DNA from 4 places in the Rhizobium sp. LARHSG275 genome. Region 4 is predicted to be linked to each of the others. Evidence: predicted binding sites of a transcription regulator. Region 4 holds the regulator's gene; each other region holds the start of a gene.
What was found. The regulator LexA, encoded in region 4, represses DNA repair genes until DNA is damaged. The targets are predictions, from matches to a motif close to TGTTCNNNNTGTGTTCNG.
Positions count from the first base shown of each region.

Region 1: the regulator LexA is predicted to act here: its motif matches at 3,113-3,130, upstream of ACIPSK_RS17325 (2'-5' RNA ligase family protein).
Region 2: the regulator LexA is predicted to act here: its motif matches at 2,604-2,621, upstream of ACIPSK_RS28825 (helicase-related protein).
Region 3: the regulator LexA is predicted to act here: its motif matches at 2,099-2,116, upstream of ACIPSK_RS20250 (ImuA family protein).

Region 1 covers NZ_JBIXJN010000012.1:6,225-11,959, forward strand. Annotated here, with positions in the region: gene ACIPSK_RS17300 (LysR family transcriptional regulator) at 1-84, opposite strand, end outside; gene ACIPSK_RS17305 (Atu4866 domain-containing protein) at 190-558, shown strand; gene ACIPSK_RS17310 (oxidoreductase) at 617-1,468, shown strand; gene ACIPSK_RS17315 (SDR family oxidoreductase) at 1,517-2,251, shown strand; gene ACIPSK_RS17320 (methylated-DNA--[protein]-cysteine S-methyltransferase) at 2,358-2,921, opposite strand; gene ACIPSK_RS17325 (2'-5' RNA ligase family protein) at 3,206-3,805, shown strand; gene ACIPSK_RS17330 (succinylglutamate desuccinylase/aspartoacylase domain-containing protein) at 3,908-4,969, shown strand; gene ACIPSK_RS17335 (ArsC family reductase) at 5,090-5,440, shown strand; gene ybaK (Cys-tRNA(Pro) deacylase) at 5,473-5,735, shown strand, end outside.
Region 2 covers NZ_JBIXJN010000027.1:62,609-68,343, forward strand. Annotated here, with positions in the region: gene ACIPSK_RS28825 (helicase-related protein) at 1-2,442, opposite strand, end outside; gene ACIPSK_RS28830 (DUF3309 family protein) at 3,250-3,405, shown strand; gene ACIPSK_RS28835 (YMGG-like glycine zipper-containing protein) at 3,433-3,693, shown strand; gene phbB (beta-ketoacyl-ACP reductase) at 4,106-4,831, opposite strand; gene ACIPSK_RS28845 (acetyl-CoA C-acetyltransferase) at 4,903-5,735, opposite strand, start outside.
Region 3 covers NZ_JBIXJN010000014.1:110,869-116,603, forward strand. Annotated here, with positions in the region: gene ACIPSK_RS20230 (hypothetical protein) at 1-168, opposite strand, end outside; gene ACIPSK_RS20235 (HpcH/HpaI aldolase/citrate lyase family protein) at 307-1,227, shown strand; gene ACIPSK_RS20240 (DUF1737 domain-containing protein) at 1,227-1,433, shown strand; gene ACIPSK_RS20245 (metallopeptidase family protein) at 1,537-1,974, opposite strand; gene ACIPSK_RS20250 (ImuA family protein) at 2,136-3,080, shown strand; gene ACIPSK_RS20255 (Y-family DNA polymerase) at 3,091-4,536, shown strand; gene ACIPSK_RS20260 (error-prone DNA polymerase) at 4,533-5,735, shown strand, end outside.
Region 4 covers NZ_JBIXJN010000002.1:250,380-256,114, forward strand. Annotated here, with positions in the region: gene ACIPSK_RS03190 (ComEC/Rec2 family competence protein) at 241-2,673, shown strand; gene lexA (transcriptional repressor LexA) at 2,654-3,373, opposite strand; gene ACIPSK_RS03200 (VOC family protein) at 3,571-4,467, shown strand; gene kdsA (3-deoxy-8-phosphooctulonate synthase) at 4,464-5,309, shown strand; gene eno (phosphopyruvate hydratase) at 5,452-5,735, shown strand, end outside.

The sequences.
Region 1 (5,735 bases), on a different contig from region 4:
GCCAAGCCGCTCGCCGGCGAGCCGGAAATTCCGCGCCTCCGCCACCGCAAGAAAGACTGAAATGCCTTCGAGATCGTCGACCATTGGTTAGCATTCCTAACCAAGGCATCTCGGATTGGCAACTTAATCACTCAGGTTCTCCGTACTATCTTTCGGTCGAGGTCAACGAAGGCATCGAAAGGCAAGGCAATGCAAAAGATTTTAAAAAGCCCGGTTCTGCAATTTTTCACGACGGCCACCCTGGCGGGCGCGGCGACCGGTTCGTTCGGCGCCGATACCGACCTAGAAACTCAGCAGCGACAAACAAGCGAGAACACAATGCAACAACATCCCTATGTCGGCATGTGGGTTACGGATGATGGCCGCGTCCGCCACGAACTTCTGCCCAATGGCCGTTACGACGAAGCCCGCGGCAACCGGGAAAGCGCCTATCGAGGACGCTACGACGTCACCGGAAGCCACATCGAATATTGGGATGACACGGGCTTCACGGCCGACGGCGATTTCGTCGACGGCAACACCCTCCATCACGGCGGCATGGTGCTTCGGCGCAGATGACGTGCCGCCCGACAGGCAACATCACACAGGAGAAGGCCGCATTTGCCGGCCGGAAAGGATGACGATCATGTCTTCCCCAACCCCCATCTGGTTCATCACCGGCGCATCGTCCGGCCTCGGCCGGGCACTCGCCAAAGCCGTTCTGGCCCGTGGCTGGCGCGCCGCCGTGACGGCGCGCAGACCCGAGACACTGGCAGATCTCACGGCAGCGCACGGAAACCGCGCGCTTGCCCTTGCACTCGATGTGACCGACAGCCGCTCCATTGCCGGTGCTGTTCATGACGCCGAAGCGCATTTCGGTGCGATCGACGTCCTCGTCAACAATGCCGGCTATGGCTACCTTTCGGCCATCGAAGAGGGCGACGACGCCGAGATACGCGCCCAGTTCGAGACCAACGTCTTCGGATTGATCGCTGTCACCAAGCAGGCCCTGCCGGGCATGCGCCGACGCCGACGGGGGCATATCTTCAACGTCTCTTCGCTTGGCGGGCTCGTCGCTTTTGCTGCAACCGGCTACTATCACGCCACCAAATTTGCGGTCGAAGCCCTATCGGAATCGCTTTCGCATGAGGTCAGGCCGCTGGGCATCGATGTGACGATCCTCGAACCCGGCGCCTTCCGCACGGATTGGGCCGGTCGGTCGATGGTCGAATCCAGCACGATCATCGAAGACTATGCTGAAACATCCGGCAAGCGGCGCCGGGCCACCCGCTCGATCTCCGGCAACCAGCCGGGCGATCCCGCGCGCGCGGCAACCGCGATCATATCGGCGTTCGAAGCGGACGAACCGCCGCTGCGCCTGCTGCTCGGCGCACCCGCCCTGAAGATCGCCCGCGAACGGCTCGATGCGCTGCGCGCAAACTTCGACTCCTGGGCGGAGACATCGCTCAGCGCCGATTTTCCCACCTGACCACCCCCGGCCGCATCGCCAAGCGAGCGGCGTACAACGGAGCTTGAAATGCCTGATATCGAAGGAAAAGTCATTGCCATCACCGGAGCCAGCAGCGGCATCGGAGAGGCGGCGGCAAAGGTGCTGGCTGCCGCAGGCGCCCAGATCGTGATCGGCGCCCGCCGCACCGAGCGCCTGGAGGAACTCGCCGGTGAAATCGCCGCAAAGGGCGGGTCGGTGCGCTTGCAGAAGCTTGACGTCACCGACCGTGCGGACGTGGAAGCTTTTGCAGCCTTTGCCAGGTCCGAATTCGGCCGGCTCGACGTCATCGTCAACAATGCCGGCGTCATGCCGCTTTCGCCGCTGGAGGCTCTCAAGGTCGATGAATGGGACCGGATGGTCGACGTCAACATCAAGGGCGTTCTCTATGGCATCGCGGCGGCACTTCCGATCATGAAGGCGCAGGGATCGGGGCAGATCATCAACCTGTCTTCGATCGGCGGCCACAGCGTCTCGCCGACGGCCGCCGTCTATTGCGCGACGAAATTCGCGGTGCGGGCGATCTCGGACGGATTGCGGCAGGAGACCGATCGTATCCGCGTCACCGTCATCTCGCCCGGCACGACGACATCGGAACTGGCCGAGACGATCACCGATCCGACGGCGCGGGACGCCATGAAGGCTTTCAGGGCGATCACCATCAGCCCCCAGGCCATCGCCAATTCGATCCTCTACGCCGTCAGCCAGCCTGACGACGTCGATGTCAGCGAGATCATCATCCGGCCTACGGCCAGCCCGTATTGAGTGCCTGAGACTCTATCAAAGCAATTCCAGCAAAAGTGCGGTTTTGCCAGGCAAAGCGCGAAGCAATTTTGCCGGGAATTGCGGAAAACGAAAAAGCCTCCGCCGCCTAAAACCCCAGCGACTGCTGGGCAGGCGGCGGTGGGGCGAGGTTGACGCCTTCGAGCTCCAGCATCCGGGCCTTCGATGACGAACCGCCGGGCGCGGAAAAGCCGCCGATCTTGCCGCCGGCCGCGAGCACCCGGTGGCACGGGATGATCAAAGCGACAGGGTTCTTCGCCATCGCCTGGCCGACGTCGCGGGCGGCTTCCGGCCCGACGCCGAGCTCCTTGGCCAGCGCGCCGTAAGTGGTGGTGCGGCCCCAGCCGACACGCCTTGCCGCTGCATAAATATCCCGGAAGAAGGCATCCTGGCCGGCAAGATCGAGTTCGACACCGGAAAAATCCGTCTCTTCGCCCTGGAAGTAGCGCTTCACCGCAGCGACCGTTTCCAGCACGGCAGGCGTCGGCGCGCCGAGTTCGGCATCCGGCAGGCGGCGCAGCAGCAGCCGTTCGGTCGCCTCTGCCGATTTGGTCGGCAGTTGGAAGCGGGTGATGCCGGCGTCGCTCCAGGCGATGCCGCAGAAACCGCCCGCGGTTTCGAAGATGAGATAGTGGTGCGTTGTCTCAGCCATGACACAGCCTCCGCGTTTTCGATGACCCTCAAAATCGTATGGGATGGCGTCGGTTTCAACCCGTTTCTTGCGCGCGCCGGGCTTTCAGGAAAGATCGCGATGCGCCCCTGCACTGTTGCCCGAACCTCCAAGTCAGCCCCTTTTGCCGCGACGGCTCGGATGAGTGTGACGCCGAGCCTATCAGGAAATTATGTTCTCTTTTTGTTCTTAATATCGCCTTCTTTCGGAGTATCCTTCGGCGTGTTTTGGAAACGACGAGGCGGGTCATGACGACCTGAAATTCCATGAACCAAATGCCCCTCGACTTCGGAGACGACAAAAATGATCGCGGACAGCGGAACGAAAGCTACGCCAGCGGACACCGGCTTTTCTTTGTGCTCTGTCCTCCTGATGCCATCGAGCAGCAGGCGGCCGCAATCGCCGATGACTATCGTCGAGCCTTCTCCCTTTCCGGCAGGCCGCGCTTGACGACATTGCATGTGTCGATCATCGGGGTCGGAGACTATCCGAAGCTGCCGGAGGATGTGGTCTTCGCGGCACGGCAGGCCGGCGCCACGGTCGAAAGTGCGCCGATCGCAGTGATCTTTGACCGGATCATGCGATTCCCGCAGGCGCGAGCGCTTGTGCTTTGCGGCGAGGGCGGACGCAAACCGCTCACCCGAGTGCATGTCCAACTGGGCATCGGCATGCACAATGCCGGATTACGGCACAATATCAGCCGGGATTTCACGCCGCATATGACGCTGCTCTACGACCGCAAGGCCGTGCCGCCGACGACCCTCGACACACCCGTTTCATGGACGGCGTCCGAACTCCTGCTCATCCACAGTGTTCTCGGAAAAACCGAACATCGGATTATCGATCGCTGGCCACTGCTGGGCTAAGGGCAAAGAGTCCGCGGTTCTCGGCTTGCGCTTGCCTGATTTCCGCGCATAAAGCTCCGAAAGCCTGTTCCGGCATTGGTGCAAACGGGGAGCGAAATCAGCATGGACGTTTCAGAGATCATCATCCCGGGCGATACGCCGGGAACGGCGTGGCGGCTGCCGGTGCTGCGCTTTACGGGCGGCGATCCGAAGGCGCCGAAGACCTATATCCAGGCGGCGCTGCATGCCGGCGAGCTGCCGGGAACGGTGCTGTTGCATTTCCTCTGCGAGAGGTTGCGGCAGGCGGAAAGCCAAGGCGGGATCGCCAGCGACATCACCATCGTGCCGCAGGCCAATCCGATCGGTGCGGCGCAATCGCATTTCGGCGAATTGCAGGGCCGTTTCGACCTTGGCTCGCGCACCAATTTCAACCGGGATTTCCCGCGGATCTCCATTGCGGATCGGGCCACGCTGATCGAAGACCTCGATGATTATCCGGCTACCGACAGATTGAAGCGACAGTTGCTGCATTTGGCGCTCGGGGCCGATCTCGTGATCGACCTGCATTGCGACGATGAATCGCTGCAATACGCCTATATCGACGAGGCCTTCTGGCCGGAGGCGGCCGATCTTGCCGCTGCACTCGACATGGAGGCCGTGCTGCTGTCGGATGGCGAAAGCTCGGCCTTCGAGGAGGCCGTCGGCTTTGCATGGAAATATGAAATTCCCGGCGAACGCCTATTCGAGCTGCCCGGCAGACTTTCCGTCACCGTCGAGCTGCGCGGCAAACGCGACGTCGATCCGGTATTGGCGAAAAAGGACGCCGACGGGCTCTGGCGTTTCCTCGCGGCACGGGGGATCGTCGCCGACGAAAAGCCGGCGGCGACGGCATTTTCCGGTCCGGCCGTGCCGCTCGACAATGTCGAGATCATCCGCGCTCCGGAAGGCGGAGCCGTGCTCTTTCATCGCAATATCGGCGAGAGGATTGCGGAAGGCGACCGCCTAGTGACGATCGTTACCCGGCCAGGGCAGCCGGGCGGCAGCATCGAGCTCACCTCGCCGCAGGACGGGCTGATCCTAACCCGAACATCCGACCGGCTGGTGCGGCGGCGCGGCGACCTGATGAAGATCGCCTGCGACGAACCCAGCAAGGCTTCGCGCAAGGCCGGCGCGCTGGAGAATTGAGCAACAGGCCGGCTTTGTCTGCCTCGATCGTCGACGCGCTCGGGGGATAAAACGTCGCACGGCGTTTGCGCCGGCCTTCGTGCATGTTATCTCGCGCCATCACAGGGAGATCGATCGGGCATGGCCGTCACCATCTATGGCATCAAGAATTGCGACACGATGAAGAAGGCACGCAGCTGGCTGGAAGAACACAGCGTCGCCTATGGGTTTCACGATTACAAGGCGCTGGGTATCGATCGCGCCCATCTCGAAGCCTGGATCGACCAGGCCGGCCTCGACATCGTGCTCAACCGCGCCGGCACCACCTTCCGCAAATTGCCCGATGCGGAGCGCGAGAACCTGACCCGGGAGAAAGCGATCGCCCTGATGCTCGACCAGCCCTCGATGATCAAGCGGCCGGTGCTGGAGGCGAAGGGGAAATTGCTGGTCGGATTCAAGCCGGAGATTTACGCCGGTGCATTCGGCGGCTGACAGGCGACCGGGTGAACTCACGAGGGAAAGAGATGTCCAAGACCACGCGCGCGACACAGGTTCTTTCGCAGGCAGGTATCGCCTTCACGATCCATGCCTATGACTACGACCCCAATGCCGAGCGTGTCGGGCTGCAGGCGGCAGAAGCGCTCGGCGAGGCGCCGCATCGAGTGCTGAAGACGCTGATGGCGGAGGTGGACGGCAAACCGGTCTGCGCCGTCGTACCGTCGGACCGCGAGGTCAGCATGAAGAAGCTGGCGAGCGCCTTTCACGGCAAATCGGCCAGCATGATGAA
Region 2 (5,735 bases), on a different contig from region 4:
GGCATCGGCGCGATAGCCGAGACCCTTGAGGATTTCTTCCATGTCCTCGAGTGTCGCACCGAGGATCGACAGCATCGCCGTCGTCGTCGTGAAGCGGCGGCCGTCATAGGCGCCCTCCGGACGGTTGTTCTGACCGGGCTTCCATTGCAGCAGCGGACGGATGATATCGGCAAGCCGTTCCAGGATGTCGATACGCACGGCACGCTTGCCGAGGAAACGGAAGCCGGCGAGCTTGTAGAACATCCGCTCGAAGCTCGGATCGGTGACGACGGAGGTGCGGCCGGCGGCAAGCACGGGAATGAGATCGCCGTAGCCCGGCTTGTCCAAACCGTCGTTCTTCAGCGCCCAGAGCAGCGTGATGAGTTCGGCCGGCGCCGGCTTCAGAAGGGCCGGAACGAAGATATGATAGGCGCCGAAACGCACGCCGTAGCGGCGCATGGAGGCGCGGGCTTCCTGGTCCAGCGACTTCACCTCCTCGGTCACGTCGCGGCGGAACAGCACCCCGAGATTCTCGACGAGCTGGAAGGCAAGCCCCTTGGCGAGCCCTTGCAGGTCCTCGGCGCGCGACAGATCATCGAGCGGCTTCAGCACCGTGCTGATATGATGATTGACGAAGCGCTCGATGCGCGCGGCAACGTGATCGCGGGCATTGCCCGTCAATTGCTCGTCGGCCAGCAGGATCACGCGCGGACGCATGATGTGATCGCTGCCCGAAAGCCGCGCCACCGGGTCGCCCAGCCAGCGGATCAACCCATCCGAACCGATCACCAGATCGCTGTTGCCGGCGGCATGCATCCGGGCCGCGCGGGCTTCGAACTCGAGCCCGAGCGCCTTCTGCGACGCAGCCTGAACCGCCTTGGCATCCGGCCCGTCCGTTCCCGCCACCGGCGTGAAACGGAATCCGCTCAACTGCCCTACATGATGTCCTTCAACGAAGACATCGCCATTCACACTGATTTCAGCTTCCAGCATCGCATTCTCTCTCAGGCGCTTCATGAGCACAGATGTCCTGCGATCAACAAAGCGTTTCGTCAACCTTTCATGTAACGCGTCGGACAATCGATCTTCGATTTCCCGCGTCTTTTCCTGCCAGTGTGTCGGATCGGCAAGCCAACCGGGCCGATTCGAAACGTAGGTCCAGGTCCTTATCTGCGCGATTCGCGCCGAAAGCGTGTCAATTTCGCCATCTGTTCGATCGGAGCGATGAACCTGCTCCGCAAGAAACTGCTCGTTCACCGTGCCATAGCGGACGAGATCGGAAAAGAGGGTCGAGATAAGATCGGCATGTTGTGCTGGGGTGATACGCCGATAGTCGGGAAGCGCGCAAGCCTCCCAGAGTTTTTCGACGCGCGCCGGCCTGTCGGCGAGATCGATGACCTCGGGATAACGCGAAAGCTGCTCCAGCGCCTGCTGGTCGACCGCAGGCAGCGCCCGCGTCAGCCCCGGCACGCGCGGCCCGACCTCAAGGCTGGCGCGCAGCGACGCGATTGAGGAGAAGTCCATCTCCGTCGTCCGCCACTGCAAAACCTTGACGTTATCGAACTCGTGTCCTTCGATGCGCTGCACCAGCTCGTCGTCAAAAGGCGAGACTTGTCCGGTGACGCCGAAGGTCCCGTCTCGCACGTGCCGCCCGGCGCGGCCAGCGACCTGGCCGAGTTCGCCCGGATTGAGATTGCGGAACTGGTAACCGTCGAATTTCCGGTCCTGGGCAAAGGCGACGTGATCGACATCGAGGTTGAGGCCCATGCCGATCGCATCGGTCGCCACCAGGTATTCGACGTCGCCCGCCTGATAGAGCGCCACCTGCGCATTGCGGGTGCGCGGGCTGAGCGCACCGAGCACGACCGCCGCGCCGCCGCGCTGCCGGCGAATGAGCTCGGCGATGGCATAGACCTCGTCGGCGGAGAAGGCGACGATGGCCGAGCGCTGCGGCAGCCGGGTGATCTTCTTCTGCCCGGCATAGAAAAGATGCGAAAGCCGCGGCCGCTCGACGATTGTGATGCCGGGCAGGAGCTGCTGCAGGATCGGCCGCATTGTCGCCGCGCCGAGCAACAGCGTTTCCTCGCGGCCGCGAAGATGCAGGATGCGGTCGGTGAAGATATGGCCACGCTCGAGATCGCCTGCGAGCTGCACCTCATCGATCGCGACGAAGGCGGCTCTGGTCTCTCGCGGCATCGCCTCGACAGTGCAGACGGAAAAACGCGCATTAGGCGGCGAAATCTTTTCCTCGCCGGTGACCAAGGCCACATTCTGTACGCCGACCTTCTCCACCACCCGCGTATAGACCTCGCGCGCCAGCAGCCGGAGCGGCAGGCCGATCACGCCCGTTCCGTGCGCGACCATGCGCTCGATGGCATAATGGGTCTTGCCGGTATTGGTCGGCCCGAGCACCGCGGTCACACCGCGCCCGCTGAGAATCATCGGCTGCGAAGTCAGAGTCATGGGTCCATGCAAATGAGGCGGGTGGCCCCAGGAAAATCTCGGCTCCTCGGTGGAAGCAGAGAACACATGGACAGCTGCCGCCGCAAACGCAAGGGCAGATTTCAAAATGCCTCGGGGATTACGACCTTTGCGAGTCGTGCGGAATGCCCGAATTTCCGATTCGGAACAGCGTGAGAACGAATCAGCGACGAATCGCTGACTTCCGCTGATTCAGCTTTTGTTCACGGCTAAGTATTGATTTTGAATCACTTTTTCCCACTAGATGCTGAATCATGAGACTCTCTCCCGTTTGCATTTTCGAGGTCGCGGGTGGCGATTCCCGCCCCATGTTGAGCGGGCGAAAATCCGCCCGAAATTAACCTCTCGACCAAAGCCGGAACGAATCGGAGACGAATCGCTGACTCGGCCATTTTCACCTTTCGTTCACGGCCACATCTGGTAGCGACTGCAGGTCCGGGTGCTAGATGCGGATCGATGACAGATCCCTTTGCCCTGCCTCGTTGTAGCGGCATTAATCTTTCGAGAGCTGGATTCAGACGGCGTTAAGTCAAGGCGGCACATATTGGGGCTCCGATCAAACACGGAACGAATCGCTGACGAATCGGCGACATCGCGATTTTCCCGATTTGTTCACCGCAACATATTGTATTTACATGTCTTTTTAACCATAATGGCAATTTCCGGAAATAACGGAACTTAAACCGTGAATCAGGCGCCGTCACATTTCCGGAGCTTAACCGGGAACAAAAATCGCCAATGTGTGTTTCTCGTCCATCCAAATTGCCGATGAAATGAAGGAAACACACCATGCTTGGCACAATACTTCTTATTATCCTCATTCTGCTCTTGATCGGAGCCCTGCCGAATTGGGGTTATAGCCGTGGCTGGGGCTATGGACCTTCCGGCGGTTTGGGGCTAGTTCTCGTGATTATCATTATCCTTGTACTAATGGGCCGCATCTAAAGCCCAACTAACCTGGGGAGTTACGACATGATGAAGAAGATTGTTCTTATTGGTGCCCTCGTCGGCGCCTTGGCATCCTGCACACCAACCGAGCAAGGTACGGCGATCGGCGCCGGCACCGGCGCGGTTATCGGCGGTGCCGTTACCAACAGCTGGGGTGGTGCCGCCGTCGGCGCCGTTGCCGGCGGCCTGACCGGCGCTCTGATCGGCCAGTCGGTCGAACGCCGCGGCTACTGCGTCTATCGCGACCGCTACGGCCGCCGCTACGAGGCTCGTTGCCGCTACTGATCGGCAAGCATATCGGACTCCCAACGGGCGCTTCGGCGCCCGTTTTTCTTTTGGCTGCCACATCCGTCAACGTAACGTTGACAATTGGTTGCGAAAGTCAAATCTACCGCCGCCAAACGGCCAGGCACATATTTCCTTTACGAGCGCAACGGATAGGCAAAGCCGCCCGGCGCACCGGAAAGGAAACGTTTCCATGATTCACACTTTGCTGAATTCCCTCGTAGCCGTTCTCATCGCGTCGGCTTTCCTGGCGACCGCGATATCAGTCCTCAGCAGCGAAGATCGCTCGCTGCGCAAAGTGCCGGCCAGTGTTCGGCCACAGCGACGTCCATAAACAGAGATTGGCGCGTTCAGCCGGACGCGCCAATTGCTTTGAATCTGATCTCTACTGTCGACTCCAAGACAGAAATGTCTAGGCGAAGAACTGTCCGCCATTGGCCGTCAGCGTCGAACCGGTGATGAAACCGGCATCGTCGGAGACGAGGAAGGTGACGCAGCGCGCGATCTCTTCCGGTTCGCCGAGACGGCCGACGGGGATCTGCGGAATGATGCGTTCGTTCAGCACCTTCTCCGGCACGGCAAGCACCATTTCCGTTCCGATGTAACCGGGGCAAATGGCGTTGACGGTGATGTTCTTGTTCGCCCCTTCCTGGGCCAGCGCCTTGGTGAAACCGAGATCGCCCGCCTTGGCCGCCGAATAGTTCACCTGGCCCATCTGGCCCTTCTGCCCGTTGATCGACGAGATATTGACGATACGGCCGAAGCTGCGGTCACGCATGCCGGTCCAGACCTGATGCGTCATGTTGAACAGGCCGGTGAGGTTGGTATTGATCACCTCGTGCCATTGCTGCTGCGTCATCTTGTGGAACATCGCGTCGCGGGTGATGCCGGCATTGTTGACGAGGATTTCGACCGGACCGATCTCGCTTTCGACCCTGGCAATTCCCTCGCCGCAGGCGAGGTAATCCGAAACATCCCATTTGAACACCGGAACGCCGGTAACGTCGTGGAAGGCTTTGGCCTTCTCGTCGTTGCCGGCATAGCTGGCAGCGACCCTGTATCCGGCATTTTTCAGTGCCATGGATATTGCCGCGCCGATGCCGCGTGTGCCCCCGGTGACCAAAGCCACTCTGCTCATGTTCCGCTCCCCTATTGTTTTTCGCCTCGCCGCTTGGCGGGATATTCAATCAAACATGGATCGTATGCTATTTAAAGCGCTTCAAAGCACATGGCCACACCCATGCCACCGCCGATGCAAAGCGTGGCGAGACCTTTCTTCGCGCCGCGGCGCTTCATTTCGAACAGCAGCGTGTTGAGAATGCGCGCGCCGGAGGCGCCGATCGGATGGCCGATCGCAATTGCCCCGCCATTGACGTTGACGATCGACGGATCCCACCCCAGATCCTTGGTGACGGCGCAGGCTTGCGCCGCGAAGGCCTCGTTGGCTTCGACGAGATCGAGATCGTTCACCGACCAGCCGGCCTTCTCGAGCGCCTTGCGCGAGGCCGGGATTGGTCCGGTGCCCATGATCTGCGGATCGACACCCGCCGTTGCCCAGGAAACGATGCGGGCGAGCGGCTGGATGCCGCGCCGGACCGCCTCCGCTTCGCTCATCAGCACCGCCGCAGCGGCACCATCGTTGAGGCCGGACGCGTTCGCGGCGGTGACCGTGCCGTCCTTGTCGAAAGCCGGGCGCAATTTCCCCATCGCCTCCAGCGTGGCGCCGTGACGGATATATTCGTCGGCATCGACCGTAACGTCGCCCTTACGTGTCTTGATGACGTAGGGGATGATCTCGTCGACAAAGCGACCGGCTTTCTGCGCTGCCTCCGCCTTGTTCTGCGAACTGACGGCGAACTGATCCTGGTCGTCGCGCGAAAGCTGCCACTGGCGCGCAACATTCTCGGCGGTGATGCCCATGTGGTAGCCGTGGAAAGCGTCGGTCAAGCCGTCCTTGATCATCGTGTCGATCATCTTCATGTCGCCCATCTTGACGCCGCCGCGTAAGTGCGCGGCATGCGGCGCCATCGACATGGATTCCT
Region 3 (5,735 bases), on a different contig from region 4:
CTTGGCGCGAACCGGAGCGGGCTTCATCTTCATCGAAAGCGCACGTCCGACCATGAGCACGGTCAGGATGCCGCCGACGGCGAGCGTCACCGAAAAGGTGAGAAGCAGCATAGCCACAAACACGGTGGCGCCGGCAAGCATGAGGAAGATGGAGCGAATGTTCTGCATGGTTAGAGACCTTTCTTCGGAAAGGAATGTGGTCCTTCTCTTTCCTCTCTGCAAGGCAAGCATGGCTTTTTGTTGTTCTGCTCGATGTTCTGGGGTGGGCTGCTTGCTTCGGCTTTCAAAGCTTGGCACTAATTCGCCATGAGCCGAAATCCCACGACCCGCTCCGCCCGCCTGCGCCGTTCGGTGTTGAGTGCGCCTGCCATCAATCCCCGCGCCCTCGAAAAGACCCATGCGGTCGATTGCGATGCCGTGATCTTCGATCTCGAGGATTCCGTGGCGCCGGAAAGAAAGGCGGAAGCGCGGGAAAATCTGAGGAATTTCTTTTCGGCTCGGCCGCTCGAAGGCAAGGAGCGGATCATCCGCATCAATGACCTGTCGACCAATTTCGGTCTGGCGGACATGGAACTGGTAATCGCGCTCAATCCCGACGCCGTGCTGCTGCCGAAGGTCGACGAACCGCAGGATGTCATGGCGCTCAGTGACCTTCTCTCCGAGGCCGAAGCACCGGAAGATCTGCGCATCTGGGCGATGATCGAGACACCGCGTGGCATCCTGAATGCGGCTGTTATCGCCGAAGCCGGACGCACGCCGGGCTCGCGGCTCGATTGTCTCGTCGTCGGGCTCAACGACCTACGCAAGGAAACCGGTGTGCTTCCACAACCGGGGAGGAGCTATCTCGTGCCGTGGCTGATGCAGGTCGTCCTTGCGGTCAGCGCCTACGGGCTCGATGCGATCGACAGCGTCTTCAACGATTTCAGGGACGAACAGGGTTTCGATGCCGAATGCCTGCAGAGCCGGGCCATGGGTTTTGCCGGCAAGATGCTGATCCATCCGGCGCAGATCGAGCCCGCCAACCGCCATTTCGGCCCCGATCCGGCGGCGATTGCAGAAGCGGAGGCGATCATATCAGCCTTTGCCGACCCCGCTTCCGATGGGCTGAACGTCATCAATGCAGGCGGGCGGATGATCGAGCGGCTGCATCTTGCCCAAGCGGAAAGTCTGGTCCATAAAGCCCGCCTGATCGCAGCCCGCCAGATTGCAGCACGAAAGATGATGTAATGAAACTTTACCGCTTCCTGACCGGTCCCGACGATGCTTCCTTTTGCCACAAGGTCACCGCCGTCCTCAACAAGGGCTGGTCGCTGGAGGGCTCGCCGACCTATGCTTTCAATGCCGCGACCGGCGCGATGCAATGCGGCCAGGCCGTCGTCAAGCATGTCGAAGGCAAGGATTACGATCCTGAGATGAAGCTCTCAGAGCAGTGAGGTTTTAGCGCATAACCCCGAAATTGTAATCGATTTTCGGAAAGGATTATGCGTGATTGAAAGTGATAGAGCGTCCTTAGCGCGTCCTTGGACGCGCGGCGCTCTATCGTTCGGCGGCTTCCTCGGCGCTTGCCTCGATCCGCTCCATGTCATCGTCGCTTAGGCCGAAATGGTGACCGATCTCGTGGATCAGGACGTGGGTGATGATATCGCCGAGCGTCTCGTCGTTCTCAGCCCAGTAGTCGAGGATGGGGCGGCGGTACAGGCGGATGCGGTTCGGCATCTCGCCGGTTTCCAGCGTGAAACGTTCGGAAATGCCCCTGCCCTCGAAAAGGCCGAGCAGATCGAAAGGGGTTTCCAGCGCCATGTCCTCGAAAACGTCGTCATCGGGGAAATCTTCAATCTCGATCGTGAGGTTGGTCGTCAACTGGCGAAATTCATCCGGCAAATGGCTATAGGCCTCCATCGCCAGCGACTCGAAGGTGCTGATCGTCGGCGCATGGCGGTCCCGCCAATCATCGCTCTGGTCTATGCGGGCCATGAATATTCCTTCCTTTGCGGGCCCATATAGAACCTTTATCGCCGATTTTCGAGTGCGGAATCAAAGGCAGGAATAAATTCATAGAAAATGGCCGTTGACTCTTCATTAGCTCTCTGGAATCTATAAGAACATAACAGGAACAAGACGAATTGGAGAACGCCATGGCGCAGCACGCCCTGGCGCGCGAGCGGCTTTTTGCGCTCCGCGAAACCATCGCCAGACTGGAGGGAAGGCTCGCGCCGGCGCTTGCCGCGGCGGAGCAGGAAGCCTTGGCGGCAGGAGGTCAGACACCCAGGAGACGCATTCTGCCGCCCTTGGCGTTTGGGGTTGAATTTCTCGACAGCGCGCTGGAAGGCGGGTTGCCGCTCGATGCGATCACCGAATTCCGCTCGGCTCTGTCTCGCGATGCCGGTGCGGCAAGCGGGCTGGCGATGGCTGTTGCCGCGCGGCTGCAGAAACAGGAAGCGGATGCCGGCAGGCTTATGCCGTTGCTCTGGATCGGCGATGCCGTCGGCACGCTGGAGGCCGGTCGTCCCTATGCACCAGGGCTTCGGGATTTCGGGTTGAGCCCGGAGCGGTTTCTCCATGCCGCGCCGCGCAAGCTGGACGAGGCGCTCTGGCTGGCGGAGGTGGCGGTGGAAAGCGCTGCCTTCTCGGCCGTCATCTTCGAAGTGCGAGGCAATCCCGCCCATTTCGGCCTGACCGAAAGCCGCAGGCTCAGTCTCAGGGCGCATGCTGCCCGCCGTCCGCTATTCCTTGTCCGCCAGGCCGGAGCAGAGGAGGCAAGCAGTGCGGCCATCCGTCTGCATGTTGAACCAGCCCCGTCCGGTCTGCGGCCGTTGCCGGATGGATCGAAACTTTCCGGCAGCATCGGCAATCCGATTTTCCGTCTTACGCTGGAGAAGAGCCGCAATCCGGCCCCGCTCTCCTTTCTTCTGGAGTGGAACCCCCATGACCGCCAATTTCTCCCTGTCGCCGAACCAAACCTCGTTCGTCCTCCAGGCGAACAGTCAGCGCATTCTGGCGCTCAGCTTCCCGCATCTGCCAACGGACCGGATCGCCCGCAAGCGATGGGGGCTCTCCTGGCGTTCGAAAGGGCGTCCTGAAACGCCGCCTATCGTCTGTTCCGGCAAGCTCAACAATGCCATGCGGCTGACGGCACTGGACGAGTTGGCCGAAAGGTTGGGGCTGAGGAAGGAGCTGGGCGTTGCCGAAGCGCGCGCCATGTACCCCATGCTCGAGGTGGCGGAAGAGGATCCGGCGGCCGACCGCCGGTTGCTGGAGGCAATTGCCGACTGGTGCGACCGCTATACGCCGCTGGTGGCGTTCGACGGCAAGGACGGTCTGTTTCTCGACATTAGCGGCTGCGCCCATCTCTTCGGCGGTGAAAAGGCGCTTCTCAAGGATGTGCTGTCGCGGCTTTTCCATATGGGATTCGATGCCCGCGGCGCGGTCTCATCGGCATCAGGCCTTTCCTGGGCTGCGTCCCGCTTCGGGCAAGGCGGCGTGATCGGGGACGAGGAGGCGGAACATGTGCTGATGTCCTTGCCGGTCGCAGCCTTGCGGCTGGAAGGACAAACCGTCGCTGCCCTGAACAAGCTCGGTCTGAAATATATCGGCGACATCATCGATGCACCGCGCGCGCCGCTGACCCGCCGGTTCGGCCCGGAGCTGCTTCTGCGTCTCGACCAGGCGCTGGGACGTGAAGAGGAGCCGGTCTCGCCCCGGCGTCCTGTTGCCAGCCTCTCGGCCGAAAGCCGCCTGATCGAGCCCATCGGGACGGAAGAGCAGATCCTTGCCGTCACCAGGCAGGTCGCCCTATTGCTGCAGCCGTCGCTGGAGGCGCGGGGAGCTGGCGGGCGGGTGTTCGAACTGGTCCTGTTCCGCGTCGACGGCAGGGTCTTTCGCATCTCCGTCGGCGCTTCCCAGCCGCTTCGCGAACCAAAGTTCATTGCCGGACTTTTTTCCGAGCGATTGCAGGCGGTCTATGATGATCTCGATGCCGGCTATGGCTTCGAGATCCTGCGGTTGAATGTGTTGCGGCATGATCCCTTCAACGAGGCGCAGGGTGATTTCGAAGGCGACCGGCAGGGAGAGATCTCGCTTTCGGCCTTCGTCGACCGGGTCTCGGCCCGGCTGGGTGCGGATTGCCTGCAAAGCTTCCAGCTTCGCGAGAGCCATGTTCCGGAACGCGCCGTCATCACGGTTCCTGTGATGGAGAGCCTTCCCAGGCGGAAGGCGGAGCAGGACATCCAGCTTCCTTTCCGCGAAGAGCGCCCGCTGCGGCTGTTTGCAACGCCGGAGCCCGTCGAGACCATACTTGCCGAAGTCCCCGACGGTCCGCCGCAGATCTTTCGCTGGCGGCGTATGCAGCATCAGGTGGCAAGAAGCGAAGGGCCGGAACGGATTGCCATGGAATGGTGGATCGATGGAAATGACGCCGAGGCGCGTGACTATTTCCGCATCGAGGATGAGACCGGACATCGCTTCTGGATCTATCGGCGGGGCTTCTATGGTCAGGAGCTTGATCCTCGCTGGTTCATGCATGGTGTGTTCGCATGACAACCACGCGCGCATTCTTTGAGATCGGCACAAGGACGAATTTCTCGTTTCTTGAAGGCGCCTCCAGCCCGGAAGAGATGGTCGTGCAGGCCGCTTACCTGAAACTCGGCGGCCTCGGGATTGCGGACCGGAATTCGGTTGCAGGCGTCGTGCGGGCGCATGCCCAGGCGGAGCAGCTTGAGGAGAGATACAAGAACAGGGATGAGATTCTGGCCCAGGCTGAGAAGGAAGGAAAAATGGAGGTCATCCTCGATCCTATCCGGGTTCAACCGGGCGCCCGTCTCGTCTTTTCCGACGGAACGCCTGATATCCTCGCCTATCCCCGCAGCCGGCGAGGCTGGGCGAACCTTTGCCGCCTTCTCAGCGCCGGCAATCTGAAGGAGGAAGCGGTCAAGGGAAGCTGCATTCTGACGGAAGCGGAGCTCATGGAATGGGGGGACGAGATGATGCTTGCCCTCGTTCCCGATCGCACCCTTGTCGGTCATCAGGCGGGTCAGTCGACGCTGGAAGATTATCTGGAACGGTTTCGCAGACGCTTCCGCAAGGCTTTTTTTATGGCGCTGGCGCCAGCCTATGACGGTCGAGACAGGCAAGTCTTTGCGGTGATTGCCATGCTTGCTGCCGGAAATCGCGTGCCGCTGATTGCGACCAACCAACCACTTTACCACCATCCCGAACGCCGGCCGCTTTCGGATGTCGTGATCGCGATCCGGGAGCACGTGCAGATAGCGCAAGCCGGATTCCTGCTGGCGCCGAATGCCGAACGCTACCTCAAGGATTCACGTGAAATGGCCCGGATCTTCCGGGACTATCCCGGTGCGGTCGAGAACACGCGGGCTTTTTTCGACAGGCTGACCTTTTCGCTGAAGGAACTGGAGCATAATTATCCGCCTGAAAACGATCCCGGCGAAACACCGCAGGAAACTCTCGAAAGGCTGACGAGAGCAGGAGCGACAAAACGTTATCCTGATGGCATTCCTGAGAAAGTTGCAAAGCAGATCGATTACGAACTGAAGCTTATCAGTGATAAGAATTACGCCTCTTATTTCCTGACGGTGCACCGGATCATCCAGCACGCCCGCTATGAACTCAAGGTCTTGTGCCAAGGGCGCGGATCGGCGGCAAATTCGGTCATCTGCTATTGTCTTGAGATAACGGAGGTCGATCCCGAAAAGAGCACGCTGCTGTTCGATCGCTTC
Region 4 (5,735 bases):
GCGTCCTCACCGATAGCTATATGATCGCGAAGCTAATGCCAAGTTACCGTGACGGCATTTTGTGCATTGCGGTATCACCTTTTAGGCACTGCAGCGATGAGCCGCACGCATATCGGAAGCCGATGATTCAACTCGTCTTTTGGCGCTTGCGATTTTCCCTCGTATTTCAATCGATTATGCTTGCCGGATTTGATCGGAGGTTGCATTCTGGCCGCCTTCGCAGCTGGGCTTGGGCGGCACATGCAGGAGTTGACCACAGTCGAATTGCGGCCGGAAGCAGGCGAAGGCCTCGCCGACTCCGCCGGTTTTTCTCCACCTGTCATGGTGAAGCGCCCGACAAGAACGCAGTCGACGAGCCCCTTGCGGCACCGGCTGCCGGCAGCAGCCTCGCAATCGCTGCGTATCGGCATGGGCATGCTGAGCGAAGAGGCGGACCACGGCCGTCTGCTGCTGGTCTCGCCTGTCTTCCTCGGTGCCGGGTCAGCCTTCTGGTTTCTCGCGGCATCGGACTTTCCGCTCGTTGCATCGCTGCTCTGCCTGTTGCTGCTGATCGTCGCCGTTCTCATCGCCAGCCGCAGCCGGGCGGCATTGCGGGCAACGCTGCTGGCGCTTGCACTTGTGGCCTGCGGCATGGCCTCCGCGCAGCTCGAGAGCTGGCGGGCTTCGACCGTGATCCTCGATTCCGCCGTCACGACGACGGTGACCGGCCGTGTGGAACGGCGCGAAGGCGACGGTCGCGGCCGGTGGCGCTACATTCTTGCCGTCATCGGTACGGAGGCGCCGGAAGTGAAGCGGTCGCCCGAACGCATAACCGCGATCACCCGCGGCGCAGACGCGCCCTTCGAGATCGGTGATATCATAACCGGCAGGGCGCGGCTGACGCCGCCGGCAGGTCCAGCACTTCCTGAGCTCAACGACTTCTCCTTCGGTGCCTATTTCGATGGCATCGGCGCGAACGGCTTCTTCTACGGCGCGCCGTCGAAGGTCGACTGGCAGGCAGGTCCGCAGGCGGCAAGATCGACGTGGGAAGCTCTGCTCGAAGGGCTCTACTGGCTGCGCAGCGGCATTGGCGACCGCATAAGGTCGATCTTGCCTGGCGACACCGGCGCTTTCGCCGCTGCTCTGGTGACGGACGAGCGGCGCGCCATCTCGAATGAGACGACGGAAGCGCTGCGCCAGTCCGGCCTGGCTCATATCGTCGCCATCTCCGGCCTCAACATGGCGCTGTCGGCCGGTATCTTCTTCGTTGGGTTCCGGATGTTGCTCAGCCTCTTTCCCGGCGTCGCTGAGGCCTATCCGACGAAGAAGATCGCTGCCGCCGGCGCGCTCATCGCCGTGACCGCCTATTTCCTGATCTCGGGCTTTGGGGTCTCTGCCGAACGCGCCTTCATCATGATGGCCATCATGTTGATTGCCGTCTTCTTCGACCGGCCGTCGATCAGCCTGCGCAATGTCGCGCTCTCCGCGCTCGTCATCATCGCCATTTCGCCGTCCGAGGTCTTGGGTCCGAGCTTCCAGATGTCCTTTGCAGCGACATTGGCGCTGGTCTCGGGCTATCAGCTATGGAAGGACCGGCGCGTCCGCGAAAACGCCTTCCTCAAGCTGCCGATCATCAGGCCGATCGTTACGGTTGCGGGTTTCTTCGGCGGCGTCTTCCTGACGTCGCTGATCGGCGGCTTTTCAACCGCGCTGTTTTCGATCGAGCATTTTCATCGCCTGACCGCCTATGGCCTGCCGGCAAACCTCGCGACGATGCCGATCATCTCCTTTATCGTCATGCCGGCCGGGCTGCTGGCGATGCTGCTCATGCCTTTCGGTCTGGATGTTTGGGCCTGGAAGGTCGTCGGATTCGGCCTCGATCTGGTGATCGCAGTCGCAAAGACGGTGTCCGGCTGGGGCGGCAATATCGACGTTGGCCGCTTGCCCGCCTGGTATTTCGCCGTCGCCGTGGCAGGCTTTCTTCTGCTGACGCTGCTCCGGACGCGACTGCGCCATTCCGGCACATCGATCATCGCAGTCTCGACGCTCCTCCTGTTGCTTCTACCGGTTCCCCGGCTGCCGGATCTGGTAATTTCGGAGGATGGCAATCTCGTCGCGGTCGTCGAGGCGGCAGCCATGGCGTCCAACCGTGAACGACCGCCGGATTTCATCTTCGACCAATGGCAGAGGGCGCTGGTCCTGCCGACGCATGATCCGCCGAAGATGCTGGATGGTCCTGCTATCCCGCCGGAGGGAGAAGACCGCCGCGTCAGGCTTTCCCGCGATCAGCAGACCGAAGCGAGGACCGCGATGCGTGCAGCCGCAGCGGCCGGTGAAGCAAACCGCTTTTCCTGCGTCAAAAAGGCCTGGTGCACATCAAGGCTTGGCAATGGCCAGGTCGTGGCCGTCATCGACAATGCCGCCTATCTCGGCCCCGCATGCGACGCCGCCGATATCGTCGTGACGTCGGTCCGCCTGCGCTTCAACAGCTGCCGCTCAGGTGCGACGCTCTTCACCGGTGAAACGCTGCGCAGGACCGGTTCCGTCGAGTTGCGCTTCACGAACGCCGGCCTGGAGGTGGCAACCGCATTCGATGCATTGTCGCGGCCATGGATGCGCCATCGCGCCTATGACTGGCGCAGCAATAGTTTTACCGAGCCCGGTTTAGCCAAGGTCAGTGATAGCGGCGAATAAGACCGACGAGCTTGCCCTGAACCTTGACACGGTCCGGCCCGAAAATCCGGGTCTCGTAAGCCGGGTTGGCGGCTTCGAGCGCAATCGAGGCGCCCTTGCGGCGGAAGCGTTTGAGTGTCGCTTCCTCGTCGTCGACGAGAGCAACGACGATGTCGCCAGGACTTGCGGTGCTGCCGTTGCGGATGATCACGGTGTCGCCGTCAAAGATGCCGGCGTCGATCATCGAATCGCCCTTCACCTCCAGCGCATAATGTTCACCGGAGCCGAGCATGTCGGCCGGAACGACGATGTCGTGGGTGTTGTTCTGGATCGCCGAGATTGGAACACCGGCGGCGATGCGCCCCATGACCGGCACGGAGACTGAGTTGCCGTTGTCGGCGACGGGTTTTGCGGCAGCGGGGGCGGCGACCGGCTGGGGCTTGCCGAGGCTGCCCTCGATGACGCTCGGCGAAAAGCCGCGCCGCGGCTGGATGCTGGGGCTGTAGGCCTCCGGAAGCTTGATGACCTCGATCGCGCGGGCCCGGTTCGGTAGGCGGCGAATGAAGCCACGTTCCTCGAGCGCTGTAATCAAGCGATGAATCCCGGACTTCGAAGCGAGGTCCAGGGCATCCTTCATTTCGTCGAAAGATGGCGGAACGCCGGATTCCTTCATGCGCTCATGAATGAAAAGGAGAAGCTCCTGTTGTTTGCGCGTGAGCATCGACGTTGTGACCTCGTGATTGAAACAAATCCAGAACAGACACTATATGTTCCATATGTGTTCCGCAAGTAGCTAAATTTCCGTAAAACTTGGCACCAACTCGTCGAGATTCTTATTTTCATTCGCCGGATTGGACACATGTCTTGCATTGAGGGTGGCGCTGTCGCACATCTCTTGCCGATTTGAGGAGGGATATGATGAACACGCATTCCACCAAACCGTACCCGCTGGATCATGTCGTGCTGCCGGTCGTCGACATCGATCTGGCGCGCGAAAGGCTCGGCAAGCTCGGCTTCACCGTTGCCGCCGATGCGCGCCACCCCTTCGGGACGGAGAATGCCTGCGTCTTCTTTGCCGACAAGACCTATCTGGAGCCGCTCGGGATCGCGAGCGTCGAGGAGAGCGAGGCATCGGCGCGACGAGGCAATGTCTTCACCGCTCGCAACCGGGCTTTCCGCTTCCGTTGCGGCGCGGAGGGGCTTTCGGCGGTGGCCTTCGGCAGCAAGGATGCCGGCATCGATCATCAGGATTTCGTCGGCAACGGGTCGAGCGCCGGGGAGATGCTGCAGTTCACCCGGCCGATGACGATGCCGGACGGCTCCGAGACGATTGCCGGCTTCAAGCTGGCTTTTGCCGGCGACCTGCGCGCGCCTGATCTCTTGCTCTTCACCGTCGAGCGTATCAATCCGCTGCCGGCCGACCGCGCCGCGCTGGAGACGCATGCCAATGGCGTGACCGGCATAACGGAGATCGCGCTTTGCGCGCCGGAACCGGCCGCATTCGCTGCCTTCGTCGGCCTTGCAGCGGCGCAATCGGCAGTCGAGAAAACCGGTTTCGGCGTCAATGTCGCGGCGTCGAATGCGAAAATCGGTCTGATGACGCCGGAAGGGCTGGAGGCCTATTTCGACATCGCCGGCTCATCCGCAGATCGCGGCCTGCGCGGCCGGGCAATCCTCTTTGCTGTTGCCGATCTTGCCGTGACAGAAGCGCATTTGGCTGCTAACGGGGTGACATACACGCGCAAGAACAATCGCATTCTGGTGAAGCCCGCGCCCGGGCAGGGCACGCTCTTCGCCTTCGAGGAAACACGATGAGCATTGATACGAATTCCGACGTCAGGGTCGGCGAAGGCCAAGGCCAGGTCACCTTTTCCAATACCGGCCGCCTGTCGCTGATTGCCGGTCCCTGCCAGATGGAGAGCCGCGACCACGCCTTCATGGTTGCCGGCACGCTGAAGGAGCTTTGCGGAAGGCTCGGCATCGGCCTCGTCTACAAGAGTTCCTTCGACAAGGCGAACCGGACCTCGCTCTCGGCCGAACGCGGTATCGGGATCGAAAAGGGCATGGAGGTCTTTGCCGACCTCAAGAAGGAATTCGGCTTTCCCGTCCTGACCGACGTTCATACCGCCGAACAATGCGCCGAGGTGGCAAAGATCGTGGACGTCCTGCAGATCCCGGCCTTCCTTTGCCGCCAGACCGACCTTCTTATTGCCGCGGCCAAGACCGGCCGCGTCGTCAACGTCAAGAAGGGCCAGTTCCTCGCTCCCTGGGATATGAAGAACGTCCTGAAGAAGCTCAATGCCAGCGGGAACCCGAACGTGCTGCTGTGCGAGCGCGGCGCCTCTTTCGGTTACAACACGCTGGTTTCCGACATGCGTTCGCTGCCGATCATGGCGGCGATGGGCGCCCCCGTTATCTTCGATGCGACCCATTCCGTGGCGCAGCCGGGCGGGCAGGGCGAATCCTCCGGCGGTCAGCGGGAATTCGTGGAAACGCTGGCGCGCGCAGCGGTGGCTACCGGTATCGCCGGCGTGTTCGTCGAAACCCACCAGGACCCCGACAATGCACCTTCCGACGGCCCCAACATGGTCTATCTCAAGGACATGCCGCGGCTGCTTGAAAAGCTACTCGCCTTCGATGCGGTCGCCAAGGCTTGACGTTCAACAGCCTGACATGATCGTGCTATAGGCGAGATCCGAACACGGTCCGAAGGGCTGGAAATTGCAGCATTGTAATTTGCACGCCTTCGACTAAGACAGGTTTCGAACCGATTTATCACCCACCGAGCAGGAAGAACCCATGACTGCAATCACCGATATCATCGCCCGCGAGATTCTCGATAGCCGTGGCAACCCCACCGTCGAAGTCGATGTCTATCTCGAAGATGGCAGCATGGGCCGCGCGGCCGTTCCCTCGGGTGCCTCGACGGGCGCGCATGAGGCGGTCGAACTGCGCGACGGCGGCAAGCGCTACCTGGGCAAGGGCGTCGAAAAGGCGGTCGAAGCCGCCAACACCGAGATCTTCGACGCGATCGGCGGCATCGACGCCGAAAACCAGATCCAGATCGACAACATCATGATCGA